Regions from separate parts of the Sodalis sp. RH14 genome, predicted to be linked through region 3. Evidence: predicted binding sites of a transcription regulator. Region 3 holds the regulator's gene; each other region holds the start of a gene.
The links. Region 3 encodes PurR, which represses purine synthesis genes. Its sites were predicted from a motif close to CANGCAAACGTTTGCNTG; they were not measured.
Positions count from the first base shown of each region.

Region 1: the regulator PurR is predicted to act here: its motif matches at 9,100-9,117, upstream of purT (formate-dependent phosphoribosylglycinamide formyltransferase).
Region 2: the regulator PurR is predicted to act here: its motif matches at 6,724-6,741, upstream of glyA (serine hydroxymethyltransferase).

Region 1 is NZ_CP178739.1:3,311,433-3,322,015, reverse strand. It holds gene mepM (murein DD-endopeptidase MepM) at 1-1,201, shown strand, start outside; gene lpxM (lauroyl-Kdo(2)-lipid IV(A) myristoyltransferase) at 1,355-2,311, shown strand; gene pyk (pyruvate kinase) at 2,736-4,178, opposite strand; gene ACL2XQ_RS15090 (MurR/RpiR family transcriptional regulator) at 4,366-5,235, opposite strand; gene zwf (glucose-6-phosphate dehydrogenase) at 5,563-7,038, shown strand; gene ACL2XQ_RS15080 (bifunctional 4-hydroxy-2-oxoglutarate aldolase/2-dehydro-3-deoxy-phosphogluconate aldolase) at 7,154-7,795, shown strand; gene purT (formate-dependent phosphoribosylglycinamide formyltransferase) at 7,882-9,060, opposite strand; gene ACL2XQ_RS15070 (YebF family protein) at 9,291-10,004, shown strand; gene ACL2XQ_RS15065 (tellurite resistance TerB family protein) at 10,161-10,583, shown strand, end outside.
Region 2 is NZ_CP178739.1:4,271,215-4,281,797, reverse strand. It holds gene purL (phosphoribosylformylglycinamidine synthase) at 1-1,970, shown strand, start outside; gene ACL2XQ_RS19455 (sensor histidine kinase) at 2,619-4,055, shown strand; gene ACL2XQ_RS19450 (two-component system QseEF-associated lipoprotein QseG) at 4,058-4,843, shown strand; gene glrR (two-component system response regulator GlrR) at 4,843-6,180, shown strand; gene glnB (nitrogen regulatory protein P-II) at 6,246-6,584, shown strand; gene glyA (serine hydroxymethyltransferase) at 6,865-8,118, shown strand; gene csiE (stationary phase inducible protein CsiE) at 8,288-9,565, opposite strand; gene ACL2XQ_RS19425 (DUF1007 family protein) at 9,794-10,459, shown strand; gene ACL2XQ_RS19420 (nickel/cobalt transporter) at 10,462-10,583, shown strand, end outside.
Region 3 is NZ_CP178739.1:2,919,654-2,930,236, reverse strand. It holds gene ACL2XQ_RS13375 (DUF1289 domain-containing protein) at 1-139, opposite strand, end outside; gene gloA (lactoylglutathione lyase) at 365-772, shown strand; gene rnt (ribonuclease T) at 892-1,557, shown strand; gene ACL2XQ_RS13360 (Grx4 family monothiol glutaredoxin) at 1,631-1,978, opposite strand; gene ACL2XQ_RS13355 (NlpC/P60 family protein) at 2,390-3,283, shown strand; gene ACL2XQ_RS13350 (YnhF family membrane protein) at 3,347-3,436, opposite strand; gene purR (HTH-type transcriptional repressor PurR) at 3,674-4,690, shown strand; gene cfa (cyclopropane fatty acyl phospholipid synthase) at 5,136-6,287, shown strand; gene ACL2XQ_RS13335 (riboflavin synthase subunit alpha) at 6,541-7,182, opposite strand; gene ACL2XQ_RS13330 (MATE family efflux transporter) at 7,388-8,761, shown strand; tRNA gene ACL2XQ_RS13325 (tRNA-Val) at 8,912-8,988, shown strand; tRNA gene ACL2XQ_RS13320 (tRNA-Val) at 8,997-9,073, shown strand; gene pykF (pyruvate kinase PykF) at 9,650-10,583, shown strand, end outside.

The sequences.
Region 1 (10,583 bases), 390 kb from region 3:
TGTTATTGAACCCACCGTCAGCCGGCCCGCGCCGGTGGTCGACGCGCCGGCCCGCACTCTGGCCCCCGAGGCCAGCGAGCCTATCGATCAATCCGCCGCCGATAACGACGACGACGTGCCGCCGGAAGATGAACTGGACGAGAAGGTGACGGATGAAACGGGCGTCCATGAATATGTGGTGTCCACCGGCGATACCCTGGGCAGTATTTTGACGCAGTATGGCATCGATATGTCCGATATCGGCCAACTGGCCCAGCAGTTTCCCGATCTGCGTAATCTGAAGATCGGCCAGCAAATTTCCTGGACCCTGAACGACGCCGGCGAACTGCAGCGCCTGACCTGGGAAATGTCGCGCCGGGAAACCCGCACCTATGACCGTATTGACGGCGGTTTTAAACAAAGCGTGGCCAATCTGGCCGGCGAGTGGAAAAATATAGCGCTGACAGGCCAGCTCAACGGCAGCTTTGTCAACAGCGCCCGCGCCTCGGGATTGTCAAACGCCGAAGTCAGCGCGGTCATTAAGGCTATGCAGTGGCAGCTCGATTTTCGCAAGCTGCAAAAAGGGGATAAGTTCGCCGTGCTGACCTCCCGGGAAATGCTCGACGGGCGCAGCGAGCAAAGCGAACTGGTGGCCGTGCGCATCAACACCGGCGGCAAGGATTATTATTCCTTCCGCGCCGAGGACGGTAAATTTTACAACAACGACGGCGCCGGCCTGGCGCGCGGGTTTATGCGTTTTCCCACCATGAAGCAGTTCCGCGTATCCTCTAACTTCAATCCCCGGCGCCTGAATCCCGTCACCGGGCATATCGCTCCGCACCGCGGCGTGGATTTCGCCATGCCGGTGGGCACACCGGTGCTGGCGGTGGGCGACGGCGAGGTGGTGGTCAGCAAAAACGGCGACGGCGCCGGCAATTACGTGGCCATACGGCACGGGCGCCAATATACCACCCGCTATATGCATTTAAAGAAATTGCTGGTGAAGCCGGGCCAGAAGGTGAAACGTGGCGATCGCATTGCGCTCTCCGGCAATACCGGGCGTTCCACCGGGCCGCATCTGCATTATGAAATCTGGGTCAACCAGCAGGCGGTCAATCCGCTGACCGCCAAGCTGCCGGTTACCGAAGGCCTGAGCGGCAAAGAGCGCCTGGACTATCTGGCGCAGGTCAGGCAAGCCATGCCGCAGCTTCAATTCGACTGATATGTTATCTTAACGGCAGCCGATAGATGATCGGCTGCCGTTTTATGTTTATGATTACCGCTACATTATGCCAAGAAGGGACATAGAGCCCGCCTCATCAATCGACAGCACGGGTTTTCGACCGTCAGGGCGATTGAAAGCAAAGAGAGTTGCATGGAAAACGATAACAAGATCACCGCCGTTGAATTCATTCCGCAATTTAAAACCGAGTTCTATCACCCGCGCTACTGGGGCGTCTGGTGCGGTATCGGCTTAATCGCCGGCGCGACCTTTATCCCGCCGCGTTTACGCGATCCGGTATTGGGCGGCATCGGCCGGATGGTGGGTAAACTCGCCAAAGGCGCGCGCCATCGCGCCCGGGCCAATTTACTGTACTGCCTGCCTGAGCTGAGCGAACCGGCGCGGGAAAAAATCATTGACGATATGTTCGCCACGGTACCGCAATCCACGGTGCTGATGGCCGAGCTGGCTTGCCGGAATCCCGACAGGTTGTCAAGCCGGGTTCATTGGCACCACGAGGAGATTATTGCGCAGGCTACGGCGCAGCAGCGCAATATTATTTTCCTGGTGCCGCACGGCTGGGCGGTGGATGTGCCGGCCATGCTGATGTCGGCGCGCGGGCAGAAGGTCGCCGGTATGTTCCATAACCAGCGCAACGAACTGGTGGACTATATGTGGAATCGGGTGCGGCGCCGTTTCGGCGGGCGGCTGCATGCGCGCAACGACGGGGTTAAGCCTTTTGTCAGCTCGGTGCGGCAGGGGTGGTGGGGGTATTACCTGCCGGACCAGGATCATGGGCCTGAGCATAGCGAGTTCGTGGATTTTTTCGCCACTTATAAAGCGACGCTGCCGGCAATCGGCCGTTTGATGAAAATCTGTCGGGCGGCGGTAATCCCGCTATTTCCGGTGTACAACAGTAAGACCAGCCAGCTGGATATTTATGTTCGTCCGCCAATGGACGATATTGCCGGCCAGGACGATCGCTATATTGCCCGGCGGATGAACGAGGAAGTGGAAAACCTGGTGGGGCCGAATCCGGAGCAATATACCTGGATCCTGAAACTGCTGAAAACGCGCAAGCCCGGCGATAAAGATCCCTATAAGCGTTAATTGCCCAGAACAGGCAAGAAAAAAGACCCCATAGGTACGTTCTCCCTTAAACACGACTGCTGTAAGCGCGGTGTTGACGGGCCTACCGCACCATGGGGCGCTCGGTCGGGCGGGAATACCACGCCCGATTCGACCCCATCGGCACGCTCTCCCTTAACCCGTCCGCGTTGAGTTCGGGGTTGGCGGGCCTACCGCACCATGGGGCGCTCGGTCGGGCGGGAATACCACGCCCGATTCGACCCCATCGGCACGCTCTCCCTTAACCCGTCCGCGTTGAGTTCGGGGTTGGCGGGCCTACCGCACCATGGGGCGCTCGGTCGGGCGGAAATACCACGCCCGATTCGACCCCATTGGCACGCTCTCCCTTAACCCGTCTGCGTCGAGCTCGGGGTTGGCGGGCACAGCATGCCATGGGCGGCTGGTATTACTCCACCAGCAGGATGCGGCTGGTATTGGTGGTGCCCACCATGCTCATCACATCACCCTGGGTGATGATGACCAGATCGCCCGACATCAGGAAGCCTTTATCCCGCAGCAGGTTGGCGGCATGGGTGGCCGCGGCCACGCCGTCGCCGTCGCTGTCAAAATATACCGGCGTGACGCCGCGATAGAGCGCGGTAAGATTGAGCGTATGCTCGTGCCGGGACAGGGCAAAAATAGGCAGGCCTGAGCTGATGCGCGACATCATCAGGGGCGTGCGGCCGGATTCGGTCATGGTGATAATGGCGCTGACCCCCTTGAGATGATTGGCCGCGTACATGCTGGACATGGCAATCGCTTCTTCAATATTATCAAACTGCACGTCCAGGCGATGTTTGGACACATTGATACTGGGGATTTTTTCGGCGCCCAGGCACACCCGCGCCATGGCCGCCACCGTTTCCGCCGGATACTGCCCGGCCGCGGTTTCGGCGGAGAGCATTACCGCATCGGTGCCGTCCAGCACCGCGTTGGCCACGTCCATCACTTCGGCGCGGGTCGGCATCGGGTTGGTGATCATCGATTCCATCATCTGGGTGGCGGTAATCACCGCGCGATTGAGCTTGCGGGCGCGCCGGATCAATTTTTTCTGGATGCCGACCAGTTCCGGATCGCCGATTTCCACCCCCAGATCACCGCGTGCCACCATCACCACGTCGGAGGCGAGGATAATATCATCCATGGCCTCGTCGCTTGCCACCGCCTCGGCGCGCTCTACCTTGGAGACGATCTTGGCATTGCAGCCGGCGTCGCGGGCCAGGCGGCGCGCATAGTTCAAATCCTCGCCGGTGCGCGGGAAGGAGACCGCCAGGTAATCCACGCCGATTTTAGCGGCGGTGATGATGTCGGCCTTGTCTTTTTCGGTCAGTGCCGGCGCCGAGAGGCCGCCGCCCATTTTATTGATGCCCTTGTTATTGGACAACGGACCGCCGACGGTCACCTCGGTAAAGACCTTCATGCCCTGGACTTCACGCACCTTTAGCTGTACGCGGCCATCGTCGAGCAGCAGGACATCGCCGGGCACCACGTCACCGGGCAGGCCTTTATAATCGATGCCTACGCTTTCCCGATCGCCTTCGCCGATGCCCAAGTTGGCATCAAGGAGAAACTTATCGCCCACGCTCAGGAACACCTTGCCTTCCCTGAACGTCGATACGCGAATCTTAGGCCCCTGCAAATCGCCGAGTATGGCCACGTGTCGTCCCAGCTTGGCGGCGATTTCACGTACTTTGTTGGCCCGATTGAAATGATCTTCCGCCGTACCGTGGGAAAAATTAAGGCGAACCACATTGGCGCCGGCGGCAATAATTTTTTCCAGATTATTGTCGCGGTCAGTGGCTGGCCCCAGGGTGGTTACAATCTTGGTTCTTCTGAGCCGTCTGGACATGGATAACTCCGTTGACTTGGGCATTATTGGTGTAGCGAAAACATCGAAACCGGCGGTACTATCAGGCAGCGGTTGGATATCGCCGCCCGTTGCCGCCAGTCCGGCTGTGTTGAGACGTTCCCCATCTTTGAACCGGCCCGGTGTAGCCTGGGCTGCCATGAGGGGTTATTGTTCATATCTTACGATATTAATCAAATTTATACGCTGCTGAATCGGCTTTATCAAAGCGCGATTCCCGTAAAGCTTCCTTGACCCGCTTCAAGTTATCCCTGAATTTCGCACCCCGGCGCAAGGTAAACCCGGTGGCCAGGACATCTATCAGGGTTAATTGGGCAATACGCGATATCATGGGCATAAAGACATCGGTATCCTCCGGCACATCAAGGGCCAGGGTTAGCGTGGCTTCATGGGCCAGGGGCGAGTATTCGGAGGTGATGGCGATAACGGTAGCGTCATTCTCCCGCGCCAGCCGCGCCAGGTCCACCAGCATTTTTGTCCGGCCGGTATGGGATATCAGCACCACGACATCGCCTTCGCTGGAATTCATGCAGCTCATGCGCTGCATGACGATATCCTCGGAATACACGATGGGAATATTAAAGCGGAAAAATTTATTCATGGCGTCATGGGCGACCGCCGCGGACGCGCCCAGGCCAAAGAAGGAAATCTTTTTCGCCTGGGTCAGCAAATCCACCGCCCGGTTGACGGCGCTGATGTCCAGACGGGTTTTGACCTGTTCCAGGCTGGCCATGGTGGATTCAAAAATTTTTACAGTATAGGAATCGACCCCGTCGTTCTCATCGACATTACGGTTTACATAAGGTGTACCATTAGCCAGACTCTGGGCGAGATGTAATTTAAAATCAGGATAGCCTTTGGTATCCAGGCGGCGGCAAAAACGATTGACGGTAGGCTCGCTGACGTCGGCCATCCTGGCCAGTATGGCAATGCTGGAATGGATGGCGGTCTGGGGCGAGGCCAGGATCACGTCCGCCACTTTACGCTCGGATTTACTCAGCAATTCCATATGGCTGTTAATTTTTTCCAGCATGTTCATAAGTTAATAGCTCATGGGTTTAACCGATTTCACACAAAGGAGAAATCATTACCGATTTGATGAAATATACTACGACGCGCGGTGCAAAGGCAGTTAATCTGACCGGCACGGCAGGTTTTTTGCCAGACTATGAGCTGTGTCTAACTTTCAGAAGTGTAATGTATTGACAAAACTGTTAATAAATTACATTTTCATGGCGGACATGGTGTGATTAATGGTGAAAAAAAGCGTTTACACGCGGTTTTTTTGGCATTCTTTTGGCCGGCATCAAAATAAAACCATTTAAAATGTAATAAAATTACAAACATCCTGTACGAGGAGAGGAACATGGCGGTAACATCCATAGCCCAGGCATGCGATCTGGTGATTTTCGGCACCAAAGGCGATCTGGCACGGCGCAAACTGCTGCCCTCGCTATATCAGCTGGAGAAAGCCGGCTCCATTCATCCGGAGACGCGCATTATCGGCGTTGGCCGTGCTGACTGGGACGTGAAAGCCTATACCAAGGTGGTACGCGAAGCGTTGGAAACCTTCATGAAGGAAACCATCGACGAGAAGCTCTGGAAAACGCTCAGCGGCCGCCTGGATTTCTGTAACCTTGACGTTAACGAGACCAAGCACTTCAACCGGCTGGGTGAAAAACTCGACCAGCAGGCCCGGGTGACCATTAACTATTTTGCCATGCCGCCCAATACCTTTGGCGCCATCTGCCAGGGCCTGGGCCAGGCCGGCCTGAATAAAGAGCCGAGCCGGGTAGTGATGGAAAAACCGCTGGGTACCGATCTGGCCTCTTCGCGCGTGATTAACGATCAGGTGGCGGAATATTTCAAAGAGTGCCAGGTTTACCGCATCGACCATTATCTCGGTAAAGAAACGGTGCTCAACCTGCTGGCGCTGCGGTTTGCCAATTCCCTGTTCGCCAGCAATTGGGACAACCGGACTATCGACCATGTCCAGATCACCGTGGCGGAAGAAGTGGGCATCGAGGGTCGCTGGGGCTATTTCGATAAAGCCGGCCAGATGCGCGACATGATCCAAAGCCATCTGCTGCAGATCCTGACCATGATCGCCATGTCGCCGCCATCCGATCTGACCACCGATCGCATCCGCGACGAAAAAGTGAAGGTATTGCGTTCCCTGCGGCCTATCGATCACACCAATGTGCGCGATACCACGGTGCGCGGCCAGTATACCGCGGGGTTTGTACAGGGCAAGAAAGTGCCGGGCTACCTGGAGGAGGAGGGCGCCAACAAGGCCAGCCATACCGAGACCTTTGTGTCTATCCGGGTGGATATCGACAACTGGCGCTGGGCGGGCGTGCCGTTCTATTTGCGCACCGGCAAGCGTTTGCCGACCAAATGTTCCGAAGTGGTGGTGTATTTCAAGAACCCGGCGCTGAATCTGTTCCGCGACTCCTACCAGGAATTGCCGCAGAACAAGCTGACCATCCGCCTGCAACCGGACGAGGGCATGGATATCCAAATCCTCAATAAGGTGCCGGGGCTGGATCATAAGCATCGCCTGCAAACCACCAAGCTGGATTTGAGTTTCAGTGAAACCTTTAACCAGGAACATCTGGCGGATGCCTACGAACGGCTGCTGCTGGAAACCATGCGCGGCATCCAGGCGCTGTTTGTGCGCCGCGACGAAGTGGAAGAGGCCTGGACCTGGGTGGATTCCATTATGGAAGCCTGGGCGTCCGACAATGACGCGCCCAAGCCTTACCAGGCGGGCACCTGGGGGCCGGTGGCCTCGGTGGCCATGATTACCCGGGACGGCCGTTCCTGGAACGAGTTTGAATAACACCGCATTCCCCACCGGTGCCGGGTTGATCCCGCGCCGGTAATTTTTAGCCCGGTGTTTTGGCGTGCCACGCCTTAAACACGCGGTGATGATGTTCATACGGAGACAGCAAGTCATGAAGCATTGGAAAACAAGCGCGGAAACTATCCTGACCTCAGGCCCGGTAGTACCCGTTATCGTTATCAATAAGCTGGAACACGCGGTTCCTTTAGCCAAAGCGCTGGTCGCCGGCGGTGTGCGTGTACTGGAAGTCACGTTGCGCACCCCCTGCGCGATGGACGCCATCCGCGCCATCGCCAAAGAAGTGCCCGAGGCCATCGTCGGCGCGGGCACCGTGACCAATGTCGAGCAGTTGGCGGAAGTGACCGCTGCCGGCGCGCAGTTCGCCATCAGCCCTGGCCTGACCGAACCCTTGCTGAAAGCGGCCGTCGCGGGTACCATTCCGCTGATACCGGGTATCGCCACTGTTTCCGAACTGATGCTCGGTATGGATTACGGCCTGCGCGAGTTCAAATTTTTCCCGGCCGAGGCCAACGGCGGCGTCAAGGCGCTGCAAGCGATTGCCGGTCCGTTCTCGCAGGTGCGTTTCTGCCCCACCGGCGGCATTTCACCGAAGAACTACCGTGATTACCTGGCGCTGAAAAGCGTGCTGTGTATCGGCGGTTCCTGGCTGGTGCCTAACGATGCGCTGGAAGCGGGCGATTATGCGCGCATCACCGAACTGGCTAAAGAAGCGGTGGCCGGCGCCAAGCTTTAAGCCGGCGCGCATCCGCTCCCGCCATTCAGGCAGGTAATAAGGGCTCCTTCGCAAGAGGAGCTTTTTTTTGGTTCAGGCCTGGCGCATCAGCCGCTGACCTTGACCGCCGCGGCACAGGCTTTGGCATCCTTTACCGCCTCTTCCACCGTCTGCGCCATGGCCAGGGCCACGCCAAGACGGCGCTTGCCGCCGATTTCCGGCTTGCCGAACAGCCTGATCTGCGTTTGCGCTTTCAGCGCCTGCTCCAGGCCGCTGAAACGCACGTCGCTGCTGGTCAGCTCCGGCAGGATAACCGCCGACGCCGCCGGGCCGTACTGGCGGATCGCGCCGACGGGCAGGCCGAGGAAGGCGCGCACATGCAGGGCGAATTCGGACAGATCCTGGGAGATAAGGGTCACCATGCCGGTATCATGCGGACGCGGCGACACTTCGCTGAATATCACCTCGTCGCCGCGCACAAACAGCTCAACGCCGAACAATCCGCGGCCGCCCAGGGCGGTCACGACCTGTTGTGCGATATCCCGCGCCCGTTGCAACGCCACCGCGCTCATGTGCTGCGGCTGCCAGGATTCCCGGTAATCGCCGTCCTCCTGGCGATGACCGATGGGATCGCAGAAATGGATACCATCGACGGCGCTGACGGTAAGCAGGGTAATTTCAAAATCAAAGGGGACCAGGCCCTCGACAATCACCTTGCCGCCGCCGGCGCGGCCGCCCTGCTGCGCATAGTTCCAGGCCGCGTCCAGGCCGGCGGCCGCGCGTACCAGGCTCTGGCCTTTACCCGACGAACTCATCACCGGTTTGATAATCAAAGGATATCCGATTGCCGATACCGCCTGGTCCAGCCCGGCGCGGTCGGCGGCAAAACGGTAGGCGGAAGTGGGCAGGCCCAGCGTTTCCGCCGCCAGGCGGCGGATGCCCTCGCGGTTCATGGTCAGGCGCGTGGCCTGCGCGCAGGGCACAACATGATGGCCCTCATGTTCAAGGGCTACCAGCATGTCGGTGGCGATGGCTTCGATTTCCGGCACGATAAAATCGGGCCGTTCCAGTTCAATCACCGCCCTGAGCGCATCGCCGTCCAGCATATTGATGACGTGCGCGCGATGGGCGACATGCATCGCCGGGGCGTTCGCATAACGATCGACGGCAATCACCTCGACGCCAAGCCGTTGACACTCAATCGCCACCTCTTTGCCCAATTCACCGCTGCCCAGCAGCATGACCCGCGTGGCGCCGGGACGTAACGCCGTGCCTATGATTAACATCCGCTTTCCCCTGACCTGATAAAAATTGCGCGCAGTATAAACGAAAACGATTGCGCGTGCAGCAGCGCCGGTACGAAGAGGGGAGAGCAGGACGTGGGAATCGGCCTGGACGCCGCCAAAAACGCCCGGCTTTTGTTATAGTTCGTATAATTCCCGTTCTCAACGTAATTTTAACCGGCTATTATCATTCAATACCTTGAGAACGGATAATCAGAACAAGTGGAGGTTTTATGCATAAAACGGGAATCGGCCTGTTAGGCGTCATCGTCATCGGCATGTTGCTGCCGTCACTCGCGGCCGCGGAAGATCAAACACCGCAGGCGGCTGGGCAGGCCGCCGCCTCGCAAACGTCCACGGAAGGCGCGTCCACCACTCAGCAGCCCGCCGGACAAACGCAGAATACGCAACCGGGCACCGCCGCCCCGGCGCCGGCGAATAACGCCGCTCCGGCACAGACACCGCCGGCTAATGACGCCGCGCCGGCCCCGGCAACGCCGCCGGCCGCCGCCCCGGTTAAAAAACAGCCGGAGGAGCCCCCGGCCGCCGATAAACCGGCGCCGGCTAAAAAGGCCCCGGCGGAGAAGGCCAAGGCGGAAGCCGCGCCGGCCGCCGCCGATAATAAAACGCCGACGGCGAAGGAACCGGCCAAAAAAAGCCAGCCCGGGAAGACGTATAAGGTTGCGGCCTGTCCCGATCTCAACGCCCCCCAGGTGGCGGAGCTGATTAAACAGGACTACACCCAGAATCGCTTTCCCCACACCGACGACGATAAAAAGGCCCTGGGCGGCGATACCATTGTCGCCCAGGTCAACCCCGAGGATATCACCGGCAACGGCGACAACTGGCAGGCGCCGCTGAAAATTCGCGGGCAAACCGCCGATCGCGCCTATGCTGTGAACCTTGATTGTGAAAAAGGTGAAATAAGTTATTCCCTCCAGCAATAACACTCCCTGCCGGACGCGCGGCGTGAAATGCGCGTCCGGACATCGGCGGCCACGCTATCTTTGCAAACCCTTTTAACAACTTGACACAATATCCGCTAGGTTAGGACATGTGGCGCCGGGCACCGTCCGGCATACACCACCTAAAGGGGAACGGCAATGAATCAGTGGCTGCAGAAAATCCAGACCCTGGTCCAGCAAAAGGGCGGGCCGGGGGATCAGGGCGGCAACCTGGCGGGCCTGCTGGCGCCCGGCGCGCTTGGCGGGCTGGCCGGCCTGCTGGTGGCCAATAAATCGTCACGCAAGATGATGGGCGCGGTGGGCAAGAACGCCCTGTTTATCGGCGGCGGCGCCGCGATAGGCGCGGTGCTGTGGGACCAATATAAAAAACGCGTGCGCGAAACCCATCAGCACGATGCGCAGTTTACCCAGCCTCCCACGCCCATCGACCGTCGCACGCAGCGGCTGGTGACGGCCCTGGTCTTTGCCGCCAAGGCCGACGGCCACATCGACGACCATGAGCAACGGGCCATTCGGGACAACCTGCAGCAGTTGGGACTGGGCGAGGATGTGGAGCATCTG
Region 2 (10,583 bases), 1.4 Mb from region 3:
TGCATCTGCCGGTGGTGGCGGAAAAAACCTTCCTGATTACCATCGGCGATCGCACGGTCACCGGCATGGTAGCGCGCGATCAAATGGTCGGGCCGTGGCAGGTGCCGGTGGCGGACTGCGCGGTTACCACCGCCAGCCTGGACAGCTATTACGGCGAAGCGATGGCCATTGGCGAACGCGCGCCGGTGGCGCTGCTGAATTTTGCCGCCTCGGCCCGTCTGGCGGTGGGCGAAGCGCTTACCAATCTGGCGGCGACCCAGATTGGCGATATTAAACGCATCAAGCTTTCCGCCAACTGGATGGCCGCCGCCGGCCATCCCGGCGAGGATGCCGGCCTGTATGACGCGGTCAGGGCGGTGGGCGAGGAGCTTTGCCCGGCGCTGGGCCTGACCATTCCGGTGGGCAAGGATTCGATGTCGATGAAAACCCGCTGGCCGCAGGGTGCTGAGCAGCGTGAAATGACGTCGCCCATGTCGCTGGTGATTACCGCCTTCGCCCGGGTGGAAGACGTGCGCGGCACGGTAACCCCGCAGCTGCGCGCCGGGCAGGATAACGCCCTGTTGCTTATCGATCTGGGCGCCGGGCATCAGGCGCTGGGCGCCACCGCCCTGGCGCAGGTCTATCGCCAGCTGGGCGACGATACGGCGGACGTGCGCGACGTGGCGCAGTTGGGCGGCTTTTATCGCGCGCTGCAGCAACTGGTGGCGGACCGCGTTCTGCTGGCGTACCACGACCGTTCCGACGGCGGCCTGCTGGTGACGCTATTGGAAATGGCCTTTGCCGGCCATTGCGGCCTGGATATCGATATCGCGGCCCTTGGCGAGGATACGCTGGCGGCGTTATTTAATGAAGAGCTTGGCGCGGTGATCCAGATCGCCGCCGGCGATCGGGATCGCGTCGAACAACTGTTCGCCGACCATGGCCTGGCGGATTGCCTGCGTTATCTCGGCCGGGCCGAAGCGGGCGACCGGGTGGTTATCCGCCGCGCCGACCGCGCGGTCTATAGCGAAAGCCGCACCCTGCTGCGCACCTGGTGGGCGGAAACCACCTGGCAGATGCAGCGTCTGCGTGATAACCCCGGCTGCGCCGACGAGGAGCACGCCGCCAAGCAGGATGATAGCGATCCGGGCCTGAATGTCGCGCTGAGCTTTGACCCGGCCGAGGATATCGCCGCGCCTTATATCGCCAGGCAGGCGAAGCCCCGGGTGGCTATCCTGCGCGAGCAGGGGGTGAATTCCCATGTGGAGATGGGCGCGGCGTTCCATCGCGCCGGCTTTGACGCCATCGACGTGCATATGAGCGACCTGCTGTCCGGGCGCCGTGATTTGCAGGAGTTCCAGGCGCTGGTGGCCTGCGGCGGCTTCTCCTACGGCGATGTGCTGGGCGCGGGGGAGGGCTGGGCCAAATCCATCCTGTTCAATCCGCGCGTGCGCGACGAGTTCGAGGCGTTTTTCAACCGTCCGCAAACCCTGGCGCTGGGGGTGTGCAACGGTTGCCAGATGATGTCCAACCTGCGCGAGCTTATCCCGGGGGCCGAACTGTGGCCGCGCTTCGTGCGCAACAAGTCGGAACGCTTTGAAGCCCGCTTCAGCCTGGTGGAGGTGACGCAAAGCCCCTCGTTATTGTTGCAGGGCATGGTCGGTTCCCGCCTGCCCATCGCCGTATCCCACGGCGAAGGGCTGGTGGAGGTGCGCGATGCCGCGCATCTGGCGGCGCTGGAACATGCGGGCCTGGTGGCGTTGCGGTTCGTGGATAACACCGGCAAGGTTACCGAAACCTATCCGGCCAATCCGAACGGGTCCCCGAACGGCATCACCGCCGTGACCAGCGCCAACGGGCGGGTCACTCTGACCATGCCGCATCCTGAGCGGGTATTCAGGACGGTGAGCAATTCCTGGCATCCCGGCGAGTGGGGCGAAGACGGTCCCTGGATGCGCATGTTCCGCAACGCGCGCAAACAGCTGGGCTAAGCCGGCCGTGGCGCTTACGGCGCGCGCGGCGGCATCCTGTGCGTGCCGTGGCGCCGTCCCGTCAGAGGCTAATCAGCGGCTGTCGGCTCGTTGCCGGCGCTTTTTTTTCACGTACTCCGCCGGTGGGGCAGCCGAAAGCAAAGTGTCGCTTTAATTCATTTCTTAAGATAATTCTGTCTCTTTTTAGAGACACTTAATTAATTGTTTTTTAATGATATTTTATTTTACTGCGATTTATGTCTCTTTCGGGAGACAAACGGCGGCGCCGGCCCGGGCAGTACAATGCGGTATAGGGAGCGGTACCTGAAAATGTTATTTATTTTCAACGTATTATAAAATTATTTTATTTATGGCATGAATGCTGCATACTATAGCCCAGTTGCTCATTCACCCCGATATGACAGCGCCGTTTACGCTTAACCAACGGCTTTTGCTTCATAACTACCGAATGACGCCAAAGAACGGTGCCTATCGTCCAACATACCGATAATTGCCTTACGGCTTTATCACCCACAGGACGACACGTTGAGTGAGGCACCCCCTATTCCGATAAAAAAGCACTTGCCCGCGGGCCAAGTGCTTTTTTTATGCTTTCTTCAAGCCACCGAACCGGATAGCATCGGCAAAGACTTTGTCGGCAATCACAGGATGATTTTTTTGAAGACGTGGCGTCCCTTTCCCCGATCCCTGCGGCAACTGGTGATCCTGGCCTTTACGCTGGTGCTGCTGCCCCTGCTGTTACTGGCTTACCAGGCCTGGCAAAGCCTGGATAATCTTAGCGAGCAGGCGGCGGATATCAACCGTACCACGCTCTCGGACGCCCGGCGCATCGAGTCCATGGGCAGCGTGGCGCTGGAGATGGAGCGCAGCTATCGCCAGTATTGCGTGCTCGACGATGAAACCCTGGTCACCCTTTACCAAAACCAGCGACGGCAATATACCCAAATCCTCAACGTCCGCGCCGGCATGCTGCCCGATCAACGCTATTATCAGCGGCTTACCCAGCTACTGGACCAGCTCGCCGCCATTCAATGCGAAAACAGCGGACCGAATGCGCAGGCGTCCGCCTTGCTGAGGGATTTTTCCCATGCCAACAATGATATGGTGCAGGCCACGCGCAATGATATTTTTACCCGCGGCCAGCAATTGCAGCGGGCCATCGCCGAGCGCGGCCGTTTTTTCGGCTGGCAGGCACTGCTGCTGTTTATGTTTAGCCTGGTGCTGGTGATCCTCTTTACCCGCATGATTATCGGTCCGGTGAAAAGGGTCGAAAAAATGATTAACCGGCTTGGGCAGGGACGGCCCCTGGACGATTGGGTCTCTTTTACCGGCCCGCGTGAAATCCAGTCGCTGGCGCAGCGCATTTTATGGCTTAACGAACGATTGTCCTGGCTGGAATCCCAGCGCCATGAGTTTTTACGCCATATCTCCCATGAACTGAAAACGCCCCTGGCCAGCCTGCGCGAGGGCACGGCGCTGCTGGCGGACGAGGTGGCCGGTCCGCTGACGCCGGATCAGCAGGACGTGGTGGCCATCCTGGACAGCAGCAGCCGTCACTTGCAACTACTGATCGAACAGCTGCTCGACTACAATCGCAAACTGGCCGACAGTCCGGCGGACTATGAAGATATCGCTCTCGGCGCCATGATCGAGCGGGTTATTACCGCCCATAGCCTGCCGGCCCGCGCCAAGGACATCCATACCCTGGTGGCGCTGGAGTGCGAACGCGTCAGGGCGCAGCCGGTGCTGTTAATGCGCGTGCTGGACAATCTCTACTCCAATGCGGTGCACTATGGCCCGGAATCCGGTAACATTTGGATCCGCAGCCGCACTTCGTCCGGTCGCCTTATCCTGGACATCGCCAACAGCGGAGAGCCGATCATGCCGGCGGAGCAAACCATGATTTTCGAGCCGTTTTACCAGGGCCGCGTTCAACGCAAGGGCGCGGTTAAAGGCAGCGGCCTGGGATTAAGCATCGCGCGTGATTGTATCCGCAGGATGAACGGCGAGCTTAACCTGGTGACGGTGGAGTATGCCGGGGTCTGCTTTCGGATAGAATTACCCTTAACCGCCGAGAATGAATAATAATGATGTTACGTACCGCACCGGCGATGGGCAGATTGACGCTAAGCTTTAATCGCCTGATTCGCTTTTCCTTGCCGCCGGCATCAATACGCGGGCTGTTCAGGCCGGTATGCCTGCTGCCCGTGCTGCTGGCGGGATGCCATGGTTATCCCGCTCACCGCGATGTGGCCGGCTCTTCCACGGCCCAGGTGCAGCAGGTCTCGCCGCCGAACCGTTTCGCCGCCGAATGCAACGAACTCTGGCAAACCGACGCAGAATCCACCCTGGCCGACCCCGGCTACTGGCTGCGCGCCATGCAGTGCGCCGAACGCATAACGCCCACCCAGGCGCGCGCCGAAGCCGGGCATCAGTCGGGCGAGACCTGGCATGACGCCTTCAGGCAGAGTATTTTGCTCAATTCAGCCGGCATCAGCGTGATTGAACGGCGCGAGTCTTATCAGCACCTGTTGGAATTCCGTTCCCAATTTCCCGCGACGATCTATCCGCTGTTTAAAATGTGGCGCCAACAACAGGCGCTGCGCCTGATGCTGGCGGAGGAGCGCAGCCGCAGCCAGCGGCAGCAGGAAACCAGCGCCAGCCAGATAGACATGCTGCGCATCCAGCAGATGGAGCTGCAGCGTAAGCTGGACGTGACCACCCGCAAACTGCAGAACCTGACGGAAATCGAGCAGCGGTTATCCTCCCGCAAGCAGCTGTCGCCGGATATGCCCGACAACGACGATAACGACGCGCCGGACGCCGCCGCGGGCCGTGGCGCCGCCGGACCACAACAGGGAACCGGTAAATAATGAGCCAACATCAAACCGCCCATTTATTATTGGTCGACGATGATACCAGCCTGCTGAAACTGCTGGGCATGCGCCTGACCAGCGAAGGATTTACCGTCACCACCGCCGAAAGCGGCCAGGACGCCCTGCGCGTGCTGGCGCGGGAAAAAATCGATCTGGTGATAAGCGATCTGCGCATGGACGAAATGGACGGGCTGGCGCTGTTCGGCGAGATCCAGCGCCATCAGCCCGGCATGCCGGTGATCATCCTGACCGCCCATGGTTCCATACCCGATGCGGTAGCCGCCACGCAAAAAGGCGTGTTCAGTTTCCTGACCAAACCCGTCGACAGGGATGCCTTATACCAGGCTATCGATCATGCCCTGCAACTGTCGATGCCGGCGGGCGACGACAGCTGGCGCGAGTCAATCGTCACCCGCAGCCCCCTCATGCTGCGGCTGCTGGAGCAGGCTAAAATGGTGGCGCAGTCGGATGTCAGCGTGCTGATTAACGGCCAGAGCGGCACCGGCAAGGAGATCCTGGCGCAGGCGATCCATGCCGCCAGCCCCCGCGCCAAACATCCTTTTATCGCCATTAACTGCGGCGCGTTGCCGGAGCAGTTGCTGGAGTCGGAGCTGTTCGGGCATGCCAAAGGGGCGTTTACCGGCGCGGTGAGCAGCCGGGAGGGTTTGTTCCAGGCGGCCGCGGGCGGGACGCTGTTCCTGGACGAGATTGGCGATATGCCGCTATCCTTGCAGGTCAAGCTGTTGCGCGTCCTGCAGGAGCGCAAAGTGCGCCCGCTGGGCAGCAATTGGGATGTGGATATCGACGTCAGGATCATTTCCGCCACCCACCGCGATCTGCCCAAGGTGATGGCCGCAGGCGGGTTTCGCGAAGATTTGTATTACCGCCTGAATGTGGTCAGCCTGAAATTGCCGGCGCTGCATGAGCGTGCCGAGGATATCCCGGTGCTGGCCAATCATTTGCTGCGGGCGGCGGCGCTGCGCCATAAGCCGTTTGTACGCAGCTTTTCCACCGATGCCATGAAACGTCTGATGGCGGCCAGTTGGCCTGGCAATGTACGTCAGCTGGTTAACGTGATAGAACAGTGTGTGGCCCTGACGTCGGCCCCGGTCATCAGCGAAGCGCTGGTGGAGCAGGCGCTGGAGGGGGAAAATACCGTCTTGCCGACGTTTGTTGAGGCCAGATTGCAATTTGAATTACATTATCTGCGTAAATTATTGCAGATCACCAAAGGTAACGTTACCCAGGCGGCGCGTATGGCCGGACGTAACCGCACTGAATTTTATAAGCTTTTGTCTCGTCACGAGCTGGACGCTAACGACTTTAAAGCCTAAGTTGGCTCTCTTTTTACCCATGCTGCGCGGCCGGCGTCGCCGGGCTGCCTGAAAAAGGTTTTACGATGAAAAAAATCGATGCAATTATCAAACCGTTCAAACTGGACGATGTGCGCGAGGCGTTGGCGGAAGTCGGCATCACCGGCATGACCGTCACCGAGGTGAAAGGCTTCGGGCGCCAGAAAGGCCATACCGAGCTTTATCGCGGCGCGGAATATATGGTGGATTTTTTGCCCAAGGTAAAAATCGAGCTGGTGGTGGCCGATGATATCGTCGACAGCTGCGTCGATACCATCATGCATACCGCCCAGACCGGTAAAATCGGCGACGGTAAAATCTTTGTTTTCGACGTTGCGCGCGTTGTGCGTATCCGCACCGGCGAGCAGGACGAAGAAGCGATCTGACGCCCGCCGTTATTCCCGCGCCCGCGGCATATACCGCTGGGCGGGGAGTCCCGTGGTCATGAAAAAATTCCCCGCCGGCATGAAAAAAAATCCCAATCCCCTTGCGACCCGCGCGTGCCCGCCCTTATGGGCGCGCGGCGACGGAATCGTTTGCTTAAAAACCGGCGCGGGCCCTATCGGAGCAGGGGCAAAAAAGTTTACACTATCGCCATAGCGTCAACGGATTCTTACAATCTTTTTTTTCACCCCACAGCGATGCCAGCTGAGCCAGGAGAAGCGGATGTTAAAGCGTGATATGAACATTGCAGATTATGATGCCGAATTATGGCAGGCAATGGAGCAGGAAGTGGTGCGCCAGGAAGAGCACATTGAACTGATTGCCTCGGAAAACTACACCAGTCCGCGCGTCATGCAGGCTCAAGGCTCCCAGTTGACCAATAAATATGCCGAAGGTTATCCGGGCAAGCGTTATTACGGCGGCTGCGAATTTGTCGATATCGTCGAGCAGCTGGCCATCGATCGCGCCAAGGAGCTGTTCGGCGCCGATTATGCCAACGTGCAGCCGCATTCCGGGTCGCAGGCCAACTTTGCCGTCTATACCGCGCTGTTGCAGCCCGGCGATACGGTGCTGGGCATGAACCTGGCCCACGGCGGTCACCTGACCCATGGTTCGCCGGTTAACTTTTCCGGCAAACTGTATAACATCATTCCTTACGGCATTGATGAGAGCGGCCATATCGATTACGCGGAGCTGGCGCAATTGGCCGAAACGCATAAGCCGAAGATGATTATCGGCGGTTTTTCCGCCTATTCCGGTATTGTCGATTGGGCTAAGATGCGTGAAATCGCCGATAAAGTGGGCGCTTACCTGTTTGTCGACATGGCCCATGTGGCCGGCCTGGTCGCCGCCGATGTCTATCCGAACCCGGTGCCTCACGCGCATGTGGTGACCACCACGACCCATAAAACCCTGGCCGGTCCACGCGGCGGCCTGATCCTGGCCAAGGGCGGCAGCGAAGAACTGTATAAGAAGCTCAATTCCGCCGTTTTCCCGGGCGGGCAGGGCGGGCCGTTGATGCATGTGATCGCCGGCAAGGCGGTGGCGCTGAAAGAAGCGATGGAGCCGGCGTTCCGTATTTACCAGCAGCAGGTGGCCAGGAACGCCAAGGCCATGGTGGCGGTGTTCCTGGAACGCGGCTACAACATTGTTTCCGGCGGTACCGATAACCATCTGTTCCTGCTGGACCTGGTGGACAAAAACCTGACCGGTAAAGAAGCCGATGCCGCGCTCGGAAGGGCGAATATCACCGTGAACAAGAACGCCGTGCCAAACGATCCTAAAAGTCCGTTTGTCACCTCCGGTATCCGTATCGGCACGCCGGCGGTCACCCGGCGCGGTTTCGGCGAGCAGGAGGTGCGCGAGCTGGCCGGCTGGATTTGCGATATTCTGGACAGCATCCATGACGAAGCGGTTATCGAGCGCACTAAAAAGAAAGTGCTGGATATCTGCGCGCGCTATCCGGTTTATGCCTGATAGCCCCCCAGGCCCGCGCTCACGTTGATACGTCTGGTTTGAATATCGTGTTGGCGGGCCTATCGTGCCATGGGGCGCTCGGGCGGGCGTGAAAACCACGCCCGATTCGGCCCCCCATCGGCACGCATTCCCTTTAACGCGTCTGCTTTGCGTTCGGTGTGAATCTGTCTCAGCAGTTGCCGGCCGTGCCCGGGGTTTCCAAAAGCTGGCGGATGCGCTCTTGCTGGCTTTGCGCCAGCGGCAGGCGCACCAGCATCAACGGCGGGGAAAACAGCGGCAGCGGCATGGCGAACGAGGTCACCACCAGAACGGTGTTTTTCGGCGCGCCTTGCGCCTGGAATTCCGCCAGCGCCTGGAATTTAATATTCAGGGGCAGCAGGGTTAACTCGCGAATCTGCAGCTCCAGCAACTTCTCCTGCTCGCCGCCGCTTTTGGTCAGGATCACCACCTGTTTTTCCTGCAAATCATTGTCCTGCATCAGCCAGGCGCCAAAAATGACCGCAATCAATCCCATCTCTTCGCGTGAAAAACGAATGCGATAGGCGGCCTCAAACGGCATAACCGCCGTCTTGGCGGTGCGCAGCAGCCGCGGGTATTTCTCCTCCACCTCCATTTGCAGGCTGTTGTCGATGCCCACGTGAAAATGACAGCGTTCCAGGGCCGCGCTGAGATGTGAAAACAGCTGGCCAGCCAGCATTTCCGGCTCATTGAAACTCATGCCGGCCAGTTGCTCGAAGCGTTTGACCAGTTCCTCCACCTCGTGCAGTAACTGCCGGTCCTCGCCGGAAGGCGAACGGGCGCGGTGCGGGGTTTTCAGCATCCGCGACAGGAGCGTCAGGCACAATAGTTCGGCGGGAGGGACCGGCCAATGGCGGAACATGTCCGTCACGGCGGCATACTCGGCTTTTTGCCGCAGCCACTGCTGCTGATGCTGGTTGAATTCAGGATGATCGGCCAACGGGCACTGACAAAGGATATAGCGCAGATAAATCGCGAGAAAAGCCCGGTCATACGGGGCGGCGGGGCGATCGATAAGCACCGTGAACCGCTCAACCAGTTCGTCTATTTGTAGCGCGCTTGCCTGAAAAGCGGCGGGAGCCTGGGACCAGAGCTGTTCCTGCAACGGCAGGAAATAGCGGGTTACTTTGTCCGCGCACAGGCGTAAGGCCCGGCGCATGCCTTCTATCAGGCATAGGCGCTGGTTCAGGATTGTGCCTTCGATCCGGTAGCTGCCGTCATGATGCGCAATCAGCTGAAGATGGTATATGCGTCGGATCTCGCTCTCTATATGAGCCAGATCGCGCCGTGTCGTGGGCAAATCCTCGCCGTTATAACGGGCCAGGGCGGCCAATGACAATGACGGCACGGGCGCAAAAAGCATCAAAAGCAAATGGCTACGGCGTTGTGGACCTGAAAGCGCTGGCACCTCTGGGGTGTTCAGGCTCATAGATGTGATGCCCTTACGTTAAGGAATACAGCTAATAATAGCGAAACAATTTCCCTAAGTGAGATTACAGCCTATTTTGTTTGCGGGCTTTAAGCCCGGTCACACTTTAGCCTTCCTAATCGTTCCGCCGGTTATGCAAAGTTGACCGAAAATGTCTTGCGGCGCGTTCCGGATTTCCGCTAGCATCTTCCCGGGGAATAACAGGACGGCAAAATGTTATGTGGCAACATGGGTAAAGACAGGGGTAATACGCCATGCCGGCGATTGCCCCTCGGATTGTTTCTGGCCGTCGCCGGTGGTTTTTGCCGGCCGGTATATGCTCATCCACATAGTTTTATCGATATGAAAACAGACATCCTGGCGCAAGACGAGCGGCTTACCGGGCTGAAGATGACCTGGACCATGGATGAGATCACCTCAGCCGATGTATTTTATGACGCCGGCGACGCCAAACCGGATTCGGTGATCTGGAAAAAGCTGGCGGCGCAGATTATGGCCAATGTGCTGGGCCAGCACTATTTCACGGAAGTGTACCGGGACGGCAAGGCGGTGAAATTTGAAAACCTGCCCACGGAATATCATCTGGAGCGCAATGGACTCAAGGCGCGGCTGGTATTTGTGCTGCCGCTGGCGCATCCGCCGGAGCTGAAAGGGGCGCCCATCGTGTTTTCCACCTTTGATCCTACCTATTTTGTCGATATGACCTATGCGGATAAACACGCCGTCAGCCTGCCGCCGGACTTGGCCGCGCGGTGCGCCATCGACCTGATGACCCCCGCCCCCAACGCGGCGCTGCAGCGCTATGCGCTGTCGCTGGATAAAGCGGCGGCGCCGGACGTCGATATGGCGCTGGGCAAACAGTTTGCCCAGCGGGTGACGCTGCAATGTCATTAAGGATGCGAACCGGCCAAGCGCCGGGGCCCGCGGCCAATCCCTGGTTCAGCCTGTGGCCGTTCTGGTTGTTTTTGCTGGCGTTGCTGGGCGCGCTGGGCTGGATATCGTTGCACTGGGCCAACAT
Region 3 (10,583 bases):
TTTGGCCGTCGTTCATCGTGATCCAGTCGAAACGTTCCTGGCGGGAGCGCAGGCAGCCACGGCAAAAGCCACGGTCATCGGATTGGCAGACGCCGCGGCAAGGACTGGTTATGATGAAAAACTCAAGCTGTTCCGGCACGTGCCCTCCTGTTTAACTTTTATTGAAGACGTTATTTCACCGGCTGGCAAGCTTATGACGGCAAAAATCGCTTGCCCGGGGGAAATCGCGCGGTTCTCCGGCCGCCAGGGCAAGCAAGGCAGGAGTATTTCTCCTCCACCGCGCCGAAGGTCTGGGATATACTGTTAAACCACGATCTCACCAAAGGCGATGGATAAACCGTCGTCATTGTCTATAGAGGATATCATGCGCCTGCTTCATACCATGCTCCGCGTCACCGATTTACAGCAATCAATTGATTTTTATACAAAAATACTGGGAATGCGCCTACTGCGCACCAGCGAAAATACGGAGTACAAATACACCCTGGCCTTTGTCGGCTACACCGAGGAGACGGAAGGCGCGGTGATTGAATTGACCTATAACTGGGGCGTCGATAGCTACGAGCTGGGCACCGCCTATGGCCATATCGCGCTCGGGGTTGACGATGTGGCCGCTACCTGCGACCGCATTCGCCAGGCCGGCGGCAAGGTGACCCGCGAAGCGGGACCGGTCAAGGGCGGCACGACGGTTATCGCCTTTATCGAAGATCCCGATGGTTATAAAATCGAGTTGATTGAACAAAAACATGCCGGCAAGGGCCTGGGCAGATAAAGTACCAGCCCGGCCCCGCCAAATCCGCTCTCCTGGGGAGAAGGGAGCGGATTCGCCATGCATCCGGCGCTAAAATTTGCCATAATGCGGGCTGTTTTCCTTAAAAATTAAGAACAGGCATGGCTGAACTTGATGATGTAAATACCCTTCGCGGCCGTTTTCGCGGCTTTTATCCAGTGGTCATCGATATTGAATCCGCGGGCTTTAACGCCGCAACCGACGCCTTGCTCGAAATCGCCGCCGTCACCCTCAACATGGACGATGAAGGCTGGCTGGTCACCGACCAATGCCTGCATTTCCATGTCGAGCCTTTTCCCGGCGCGCAACTGCAGCCGGAAGCCCTGGCCTTTAACGGTATCGACCCGACCAACCCGCTGCGCGGCGCGGTGAGCGAGTACGAGGCGCTGCATGAAATTTTCAAAATGGTGCGCAAAGGCATTAAGGATCGGGGCTGCAACCGCGCGATTATCGTCGCGCACAATGCCGGGTTTGACCACGGATTTCTTATGGCGGCGGCCGGACGGGCGGCATTAAAGCGTAATCCTTTCCATCCGTTTGCCACCTTCGACACCGCTGCTCTCAGCGGGCTGGTGCTGGGCCAGACGGTGTTGGCCAAAGCCTGCGCGGCCGGAGGCATCGAATTTGACGCCGGCCAGGCGCATTCCGCGCTCTATGACACCGAACGCACCGCTGAATTATTTTGTGAGCTGGTTAATCGCTGGAAACGTCTCGGCGGCTGGCCTGTTCCCCCCGTCGGCGAGCCTGCCGCCGGCGAGCACGCCTAGCCGATGCTTGCGTCCGGCGGTTAAAAACCCCCGCCGCAAGGGGCGGGGGTTATCCGCAGGCGTCCCGGGGAACTCAGGAAGGGGTCTGGTTTTCCTGGGAGTTGTATTTTACCGCGGTCTCTTTGATCAACGGTTGCAACTCGCCGTGCTGATACATTTCGATAATGATATCGCAGCCGCCGACCAGTTCGCCGTCCACCCACAGCTGTGGGAAGGTCGGCCAGTTGGCGAATTTCGGCAACTCGGCGCGAATATCGGGATTTTGCAGGACATCCACATACGCGAAACGCTCACCACAGGCGGAAAGCGCCTGTACTGCCTGTGCGGAAAAACCGCAGCCGGGCAATTTTGGCGAGCCTTTCATATAAAGAAGAATCGGGTTCTCAGCTATCTGCTGCTGAATTTTTTCAATCGTCGTCATTGTCTCGCTTCCTCAAGCCAGCATCTGGCCTTATCTGCACTGTGCGGGATTACACGCAGTCTCTTCATTTTAGCCACTACCGGCTAAACAAATAAACGTTTTTTTGCCGGCCCGCGCGGTAAAGGCGCGTCAATTCACTCCCGGCCCGCCCACGTAGGACAGGCAATACTATCACTGTAGCGGCTTTTACCCCCTGCCGCCGAACAAAACGGGCTGAAACATTCGGTGCACACCCTCAAAATATGTTGAATAAAGCGCCGCTGAACGCTGTTAAATGCAGCAAAATCGAACTTATTCACGTTTATACACAATAAGTAGTGAATTGATGATGCAATGACGAGGTAAATAGCTTAAATTCCTGTGAGGTGTTGATAACCCCCTATTTTGGGCCACATAAGGATAGCGTTTATCATGCGTTTATGCTTTACGCTTTTTGTGTTGCTTTTTACCCAGTTGTTTTTGAACCTGGCACATGCCGCGCCGAGCGCCGGCGTCAATGCCGATCAGCGCAAATCCCAGGCAGCGGCGGCAAAAACCGGCGACCGGCGCAAACGCAAACCGGTAAAAATAGCCAAGAAAAGCAAACCTGTCGCCAGCGCGCCCGCCGTCAGTGAAAAAGCCAGCATTAAAAAATCGCCGGAACCGGCGCATGAAAAAGCCGGCGTGAAACGGCCTTTGGAACCCGCGGTGGCGAAAACCGGCGCGAAGAAAAGCAAAACGTCCCCTCTTGCCAAGGCATCAAAAACCACGGCGACGAAAAAAATAGCCTCCTTCACTCCGCCGAAAAAAGGCTATAAAAAAGGTTACGGCCGGCACCGGATGATAAAAGATCAGGCGGCGGTAGAACTGGTGGCCAACGATCAGCCGATAAAGATGAGCGAGAGCCATAAGAAACGCTACCAGACCGCCAAGCTTACCGCCATGAATAAACTCCTCTCCCAAATGGGCAAGCCTTACCGTTGGGGCGGCATGTCGCCTAATACCGGCTTTGACTGCAGCGGCCTGATTTATTACGCCTACAAGGATGTGGTACGCATCCATATGCCGCGCACCGCCAACGAAATGTACCACCTGCGCGACGCAGCGCCGGTTAAGAAAGACGAGCTGGAAAGCGGCGACCTGGTCTTTTTCCATATTTCCAATCGCGGCGCGGCGGATCACGTCGGCGTCTATCTTGGCAATGGTCGCTTTATCCAGTCGCCCCGCACCGGCAGCGATATCCGTATCAGCTATCTGAGTGAGGATTATTGGCAGGATCATTACGTGGGCGCCCGCCGGGTGGTCACGCCGAAAAATATCCGCTGAAGGCGCGCCGGAAAAAAAAGAGGAGCCAAGGCTCCTCTTTTTTATATCTGAACCGAGAGGGTGTCAGTTCATGACGGCGGTAAAGCTGAAGACAATAATCACCAGCAGCGAGAACACCGTGGTCAGTAACGACATTTTTAAATCGCTGTCCATTCTATCTCCTTAACGTAAACCAGGGCGCCGGCCTTATCCACCGGCCCGCAGAGCAGTTATCGTCAGTTTGCCATAACAGCGATGAAAAAGCTTGCTCCCAACCTGTAGCCGCCACATTTAACACTTTCACTTTGGCGCGGGATGAACGAAAATTAACGGTTAATTCCACAGCGTCGGAAAGTGCTTGCGCCTTCGACAGACATTATTCCAGCCAGGGCGTACGGGAGTATCAAAGGCATGGCAACCATTAAAGATGTGGCAAAACGCGCTAATGTATCGACAACCACCGTTTCGCATGTGATCAATAAAACCCGTTTTGTTGCGCAAGACACTCAAATTGCCGTGCTGGACGCCATTAAACAACTGCATTATTCACCCAGCGCCGTGGCGCGCAGCCTGAAGGTCAATCGCACCAAGTCCATCGGCCTGCTCGCCAGCACCAGCGAGGCGCCCTATTTCGCCGAAATTATCGAGGCGATTGAGCACCATTGCTTTGCTCGCGGTTATACCCTGATATTGTGCAATTCGCACAATGATCTCGAAAAACAGCGCGCCTATCTGGCGATGCTGGCGCAAAAGCGCGTCGACGGCCTGCTGGTGATGTGCGCCGAGTATCCCGAAACGCTGCTGGATATGCTTGAGGAATATCAGCATATCCCCATGGTGGTCATGGATTGGGGTGAGGCTCGCCGTGATTTTACCGACACCATTATCGATAACGCCTTTGCCGGCGGTTATATGGCGACGCAATATTTGCTTAAACGCGGCCATCGCGCCATCGGCGCCATTCCCGGACAGCTGGCGCGCAACACCGGCGGCGGCCGCCACCGCGGCTATCTGCATGCCATGGCGGAGGCCGGCATCCCGTTAAACGACCGCTGGATTGTGCAAGGCAATTTCGAGCCTGAATCCGGCTACCTGGCGATGAAACAAATCCTGGCGCAAACGCCGCGTCCCACCGCGGTCTTCTGCGGCGGCGACATTATGGCCATGGGCGCACTGTGCGCCATTAATGAAATGGGCCTGAGCGTACCTGAGGATATTTCTATCATCGGCTACGACAACGTGCGCAATTCGTGCTTTTTCAGCCCGGCGCTGACCACCATCCATCAGCCTAAAGAGGATTTGGGCGAGGCGGCGCTTACCATGCTGCTCGATAGGATTACCAGCAAACGCGAGAACGCCAAAACCATCGAAGTCCATCCGTCGCTGATTGAACGCCGTTCGGTCGCAGACGGTCCCTTCCCCGCTTAAGGCCACGCGCCAGGCCCGGGCAACGGGCTGGCGCCTCCAGGGTCTGTTGCTATGTAAAGCGCCGTCCGCCTCGGACACAAGATTTTTCATATAATGATCTCTGCGCAAAGAGTTATTGTTTCAGCGAGAAATCATTAAGTTATAATGGGAAATACATTAGCGCGTTAGCTATTGTCTAAATTAAAATGCAGGCTTATACTCAATATCGTTAACAATTATAACGAGTTGTCTAATAAATTTGTATAAAAGTATGTCGTGTTTTCCAACATGACATCACCCTTTTATAAAGCGCCCGGCTAAGTCGCAGTCTAAGGTTTACTTTATATTCCTCTGTTGATGGTGATACTTCAGACACCACGGATAACCGTGGATTCTTATAAAGCCCGCAGGCATGGTGAGTGCTTTTCCTGACGGGGCACTGCAGAAGAAAGGTGATGGAGAAGCTATGAGTTCCTCGTGCGTTGAAGACCTGAGCTTTCATGATAATGATTGGTACCGTATCGTCCATGAATTGCTCTCTGAAGCCGGTATTGAACTCAATGGTTCAAGACCATTTGATATCCGAATCAAGAATCCGGGATTTTTTAAGCGCGTATTGCAGGATGGATCTTTGGGATTGGGCGAGAGTTACATGGATGGCTGGTGGGAGTGTGAGCGGCTGGACATTTTTTTCCAGCGTGTTCTCAGGGCGGGTCTGGAGAATAAACTTCCGCATCATTTAAAAGATACCTTACGCATTGCCGCCGCCCGGCTGATGAACCTCCAGTCGCGCAAGCGGGCCTGGATCGTGGGCAAAGAACATTACGATTTGGGTAACGATCTGTTTGAAAAGATGCTCGATCCCTATATGCAATATTCCTGCGGCTACTGGAAACAGGCGACCACCCTCGAGGAAGCCCAGCAGGATAAGCTGAAGATGATTTGCGAAAAACTGCAGCTGCGACCCGGCCTGACGCTGCTGGACGTGGGCTGCGGCTGGGGCGGGCTTGCCGCCTACGCGGCCAGGAATTATGGCGTATCGGTACAGGGCGTCACTATCTCTGCCGAGCAGCAAAAGCTGGCGCAAACGCGCTGCGAGGGATTGGATGTCACCATTTTGCTGCAGGACTATCGCGATCTGGATATGCAATTTGACCGTATTGTTTCAGTCGGCATGTTCGAACACGTAGGCCCCAAGAATTACGCCACCTATTTCGACGTTATCGATCGCAACCTGAAACGGGATGGCCTGTTCCTGCTGCATACCATCGGCTCGAATATCACCGATATGAATGTCGACCCGTGGATTAATAAGTATATTTTCCCCAACGGCTGCCTGCCGTCGGTACAGCAAATTGCCCATGCCAGCGAAAAGCATTTTGTTATGGAAGACTGGCATAACTTCGGCTCTGATTACGACAAAACGCTCATGGCCTGGTATGAACGTTTTGTCGCCGCCTGGCCGGCGCTGTCCAACAAATACTCCGACCGTTTTTACCGTATGTTCAGTTATTACCTGAATGCCTGCGCGGGGGCATTCCGCGCGCGCAATATCCATTTATGGCAGGTATTATTCAGCCCGGAAGGCGTGGATGGCGGTATTCGCGTACCCCGTTAATACCATGGCACGCCAGGCCCTTTAACACCGCACTCAAGACAGGCGTGGTAAAGGGAGAGCGCGCCGATGGGGGCGATGCGGCCATCTCCTGGCCGCCAGAGTGCCCCATGGCACGCTAGGCCCGCCAACACCGCACTCAAGGCAGGCGTGTTAAAGGGAGAGCGCGCCGATGGGGTCGAAGCGGCCATCTCCTGGCCGCCAGAGCGCCCCATGGCACGCTAGGCCCGCCAACACCGCACTCAAGGCAGGCGTGTTAAAGGGTATTTAACGTCGCGGCAATCGCCGCTTCCCGCTGCGCCAGCACACGCTCCACCGTATCCACCACCGCCTGGGTCTGGGGATCGATTTCAATATTGATCCGCTGCCCCAGCCTTTTTTTACCCAACGTGGTGCGCATCAGGGTTTCCGGTATTAAATGCACGCAAAATTTATCGGCCGCCACCTCGCCGATAGTCAGGCTGATGCCGTCGATGCCGATATATCCTTTATACAGGACATATTTCATCAGCGCTTTGTCCGGCATTCTGAACCAAATCTGCCGATTATTTTCCGACGTCACGATTTTCACAATCTCGGCAGTGCACATGATATGCCCGGACATCACATGTCCGCCGATCTCGGCGTTAAAGGTGGCGGCGCGTTCTACGTTCACCTCATCCCCCACCTGCAGATCGCCCAGATTGGTCACCCGCAGCGTCTCTTTCATCAAATCAAACGCCACCACGTCGCCGTTAATGCCGCTTACCGTCAGGCAACAGCCGTTGTGCGCCACGGAGGCGCCCTCCTCCAGACCGGACAACATCGCCGCCGGCAGGGAAACGAAATGCGTGCGAAAATTCGCTTTTTCTTCAATTGCCACAATGGGCGCGGTGCCCTGAACAATACCCGTAAACATAACCTTGGCCTCTGTAAACCACCGCTGGAATCAGTCAGGCTAGTGTGCACGATTTCCCCAGGAAATCCAAATCCGCCGCCGCACGGATTTGTGTCGTCCCGCACTGGTATAACCGGACAAATGCTTTACACTATGCCGCAGATTTTTAACCTTTATGTTAACTTTCGCCTGCTTATTCCATACACATAAAACCATAGGTGCCTACGTGCAGAAGTACTTCCTGGAAGCGCGTACATTAATGTCCTTGGCCATACCGGTTATTTTCGCGCAAATAGCCCAAACGTCGATGGGCGTGGTCGATACCATCATGTCCGGCTCCGTCAGCGCGACGGATATGGCGGCGGTCGCCGTCGGCACGTCCATCTGGCTGCCCACCATCCTGTTCGGCCACGGTCTGATCCTGGCCCTCACGCCGGTTATCGCGCAGTTGAACGGGTCCGGGCGGCGCGAACGTATCGCCCATCAGGTACGCCAGGGATTCTGGCTGGCGGCGGCCGCGGCGATTTTGGTTATGGCGGTGCTGTATAACTGCCGCCTGGTCATCGAGAGAATGCGCCATGTCGATCCCGTGCTGGCGCAAAAAGCTGTCGCCTACCTGCATTACCTGCTGTGGGGCGCGCCCGGCTATTTGTTTTTCCAGGTGCTGCGTTGCCAATGCGACGGTCTGTCCAAAACCAAGCCCGGTATGGCGATAGGTTTTCTCGGCCTGCTTGCCAACGTGCCTATCAATTACATTTTCATCTACGGCAAATTCGGCATCCCGGCCATGGGCGGCGTGGGGTGCGGCATCGCCACCGCATCCGTCTACTGGCTCATGTATGTGGTGATGTGGCTTTATATGCGCCGGGCCGGCAGCTTTCAGGATTTGCATCTGCCGGGCGGGTTTTCCCGGCCCGACTGGACGGCGCTGCGCCGGCTGGCAGGCCTGGGTCTACCCGTCGCCCTGTCGCTGTTCTTTGAAGTGACCCTGTTCGCCGTGGTTGCCCTGCTGGTGACGCCGCTTGGCATCGTCGCGGTGGCGGGACATCAAATAGCCTTGAACTTCAGCTCCCTGATGTTCGTGCTGCCGCTGTCGATGGGCGTCGCCGCCACGATCCGCGTCGGATTCCGCCTGGGGCAAAATGATGTGGAACAAGCGCGGGTCGCCGCCTGGACCAGCCTGGGCATGGGCGTTATGCTGGCCTGCGTGACCGCGGTATGCACTTTCCTGTACCGGGTGGAAATCGCCCGGCTGTATAACGATACGCCGGCGGTGGTGGCGATGGCCTCCCATCTGATGGCGCTGGCGGCCATCTACCAGATCTCAGATTCGATCCAGGTGATTGGCAACGGCGTACTGCGCGGATACAAAGACACCCGTTCGATTTTTTTCATTACGTTTACCGCCTACTGGTTGCTGGGCCTGCCGTGCGGATATGTGCTGGCGCTGACGGATTATGTCGTGCCGGCCATGGGGCCGAGCGGTTTCTGGACAGGCTTTATCATCGGCCTGACGTCGGCGGCACTGCTGATGACGCTGCGTATGCTTTGGCTGCAGCGCCAGCCCTCACGGCTGATTCTCAATCGGGCGGCGCGCTGACGGCGCCCTGGCGGTTAAAAAACCGGCACGCTGTGTATTAGATGGGCAGTTGTCGGTCGCGGGCGGTAAAAAACGCTTTTTCCTCTTGCATGCGGTGATATTGCCCGTTAATATTCGTCCCGCTGTCAGGCAGATGGCGATGTGTAAAATGCGTTCTTAGCTCAGCTGGTTAGAGCACCACCTTGACATGGTGGGGGTCGATGGTTCGAGTCCATTAGAACGCACCACTTCTTGTGCGTCCGTAGCTCAGCTGGTTAGAGCACCACCTTGACATGGTGGGGGTCGGTGGTTCGAGTCCACTCGGACGCACCATATTATTTTCCTCCCTGGTCTGTACCCCGCTGGTGAACGCAGTTACCTGCATTTTCTTCTTTTTTTCTCTCCGTTACGTCAACCTAAAAGCGGCCGGCAAAACAAACATCCGGGATCCCGTGGTGTTAATCCCTCATGGCGTTATTGTTATCTGTTGCTGGTATTTACGTCCATTGTTGCGCACCGGTTACCGATTTTATTGTGCATCTGCGCAACACTTGATACTAAAAATTTGCATATTTACCACAAATGCACTCTTTTTCACGGCTTACGCATTATTTGTGCTGTTTTTATCTTGTTTCCGCCGGCCCAATAACTATAATACAAAACGTTATTTCAATTGAATGGCTTAAGCCCCGTTGATTTGCCAAATACTAATTAAAACAGACTTATCCACTACCGCTTGCCGGCACGTTCGGCCAGATAATTTAGCTATATTTTCATCATTTTCTCACTTTTGTCTCCTATCCTTGAACATGGGGAACAGGCTCGCAAGGCTGCACAATTTTTCGTCGTCGATATTCACCGGCGATATATCAGATTTATCATCCAACACAACTTGCAGATATCATTGTTATGAAAAAGACAAAAATCGTTTGTACCATCGGTCCAAAAACTGAATCGAAAGAAATGCTGTCAAAGCTGCTGAACGCGGGCATGAACGTCATGCGCCTTAATTTCTCCCACGGCGACTTTGAAGAACACGGCAACCGCATTACCAACCTGCGCGCCATCCTGCAGGAAACCGGCAAGAAAGCCGCCATCCTGCTCGATACCAAAGGGCCGGAAATCCGTACCATGAAACTGGAAAACGGCAACGATGTTTCCCTTACCGCCGGCCAGACCTTTACGTTCACCACCGACCAGACGGTAGTCGGCACCAAAGAACGCGTCGCGGTCACCTACCCCGGCTTTGCCAAGGACCTGTCGGTCGGCAATACCGTGCTGGTGGATGACGGCCTGCTGGGCATGGAAGTTATCGACGTTACCGATACCACCGTGGTCTGCAAGGTGTTAAACAACGGCGACCTGGGCGAAAACAAAGGCGTTAACCTGCCGGGCGTTTCCATCGCCCTGCCGGCGCTGGCGGAAAAAGACAAAGGCGATTTAATCTTCGGCTGCGAACAGGGCGTGGACTTCATCGCCGCCTCGTTCATCCGTAAACGCTCCGATGTCCTGGAAATTCGTGAACACCTGAAACAGCATGGCGGCGAACATATCCAGATCATCTCCAAGATTGAAAATCAGGAAGGCCTGAACAATTTTGACGAGATTCTGGAAGCCTCCGACGGCATCATGGTTGCCCGTGGCGACCTGGGTGTGGAAATACCGGTGGAAGAAGTGATCTTTGCCCAGAAGATGATGATCGAAAAATGTAACCGCGCACGTAAAGTGGTCATTACCGCCACCCAAATGCTCGATTCCATGATCAAGAATCCCCGCCCGACCCGCGCTGAAGCCGGCGACGTGGCCAACGCCATCATCGACGGCACCGATGCCGTAATGCTGT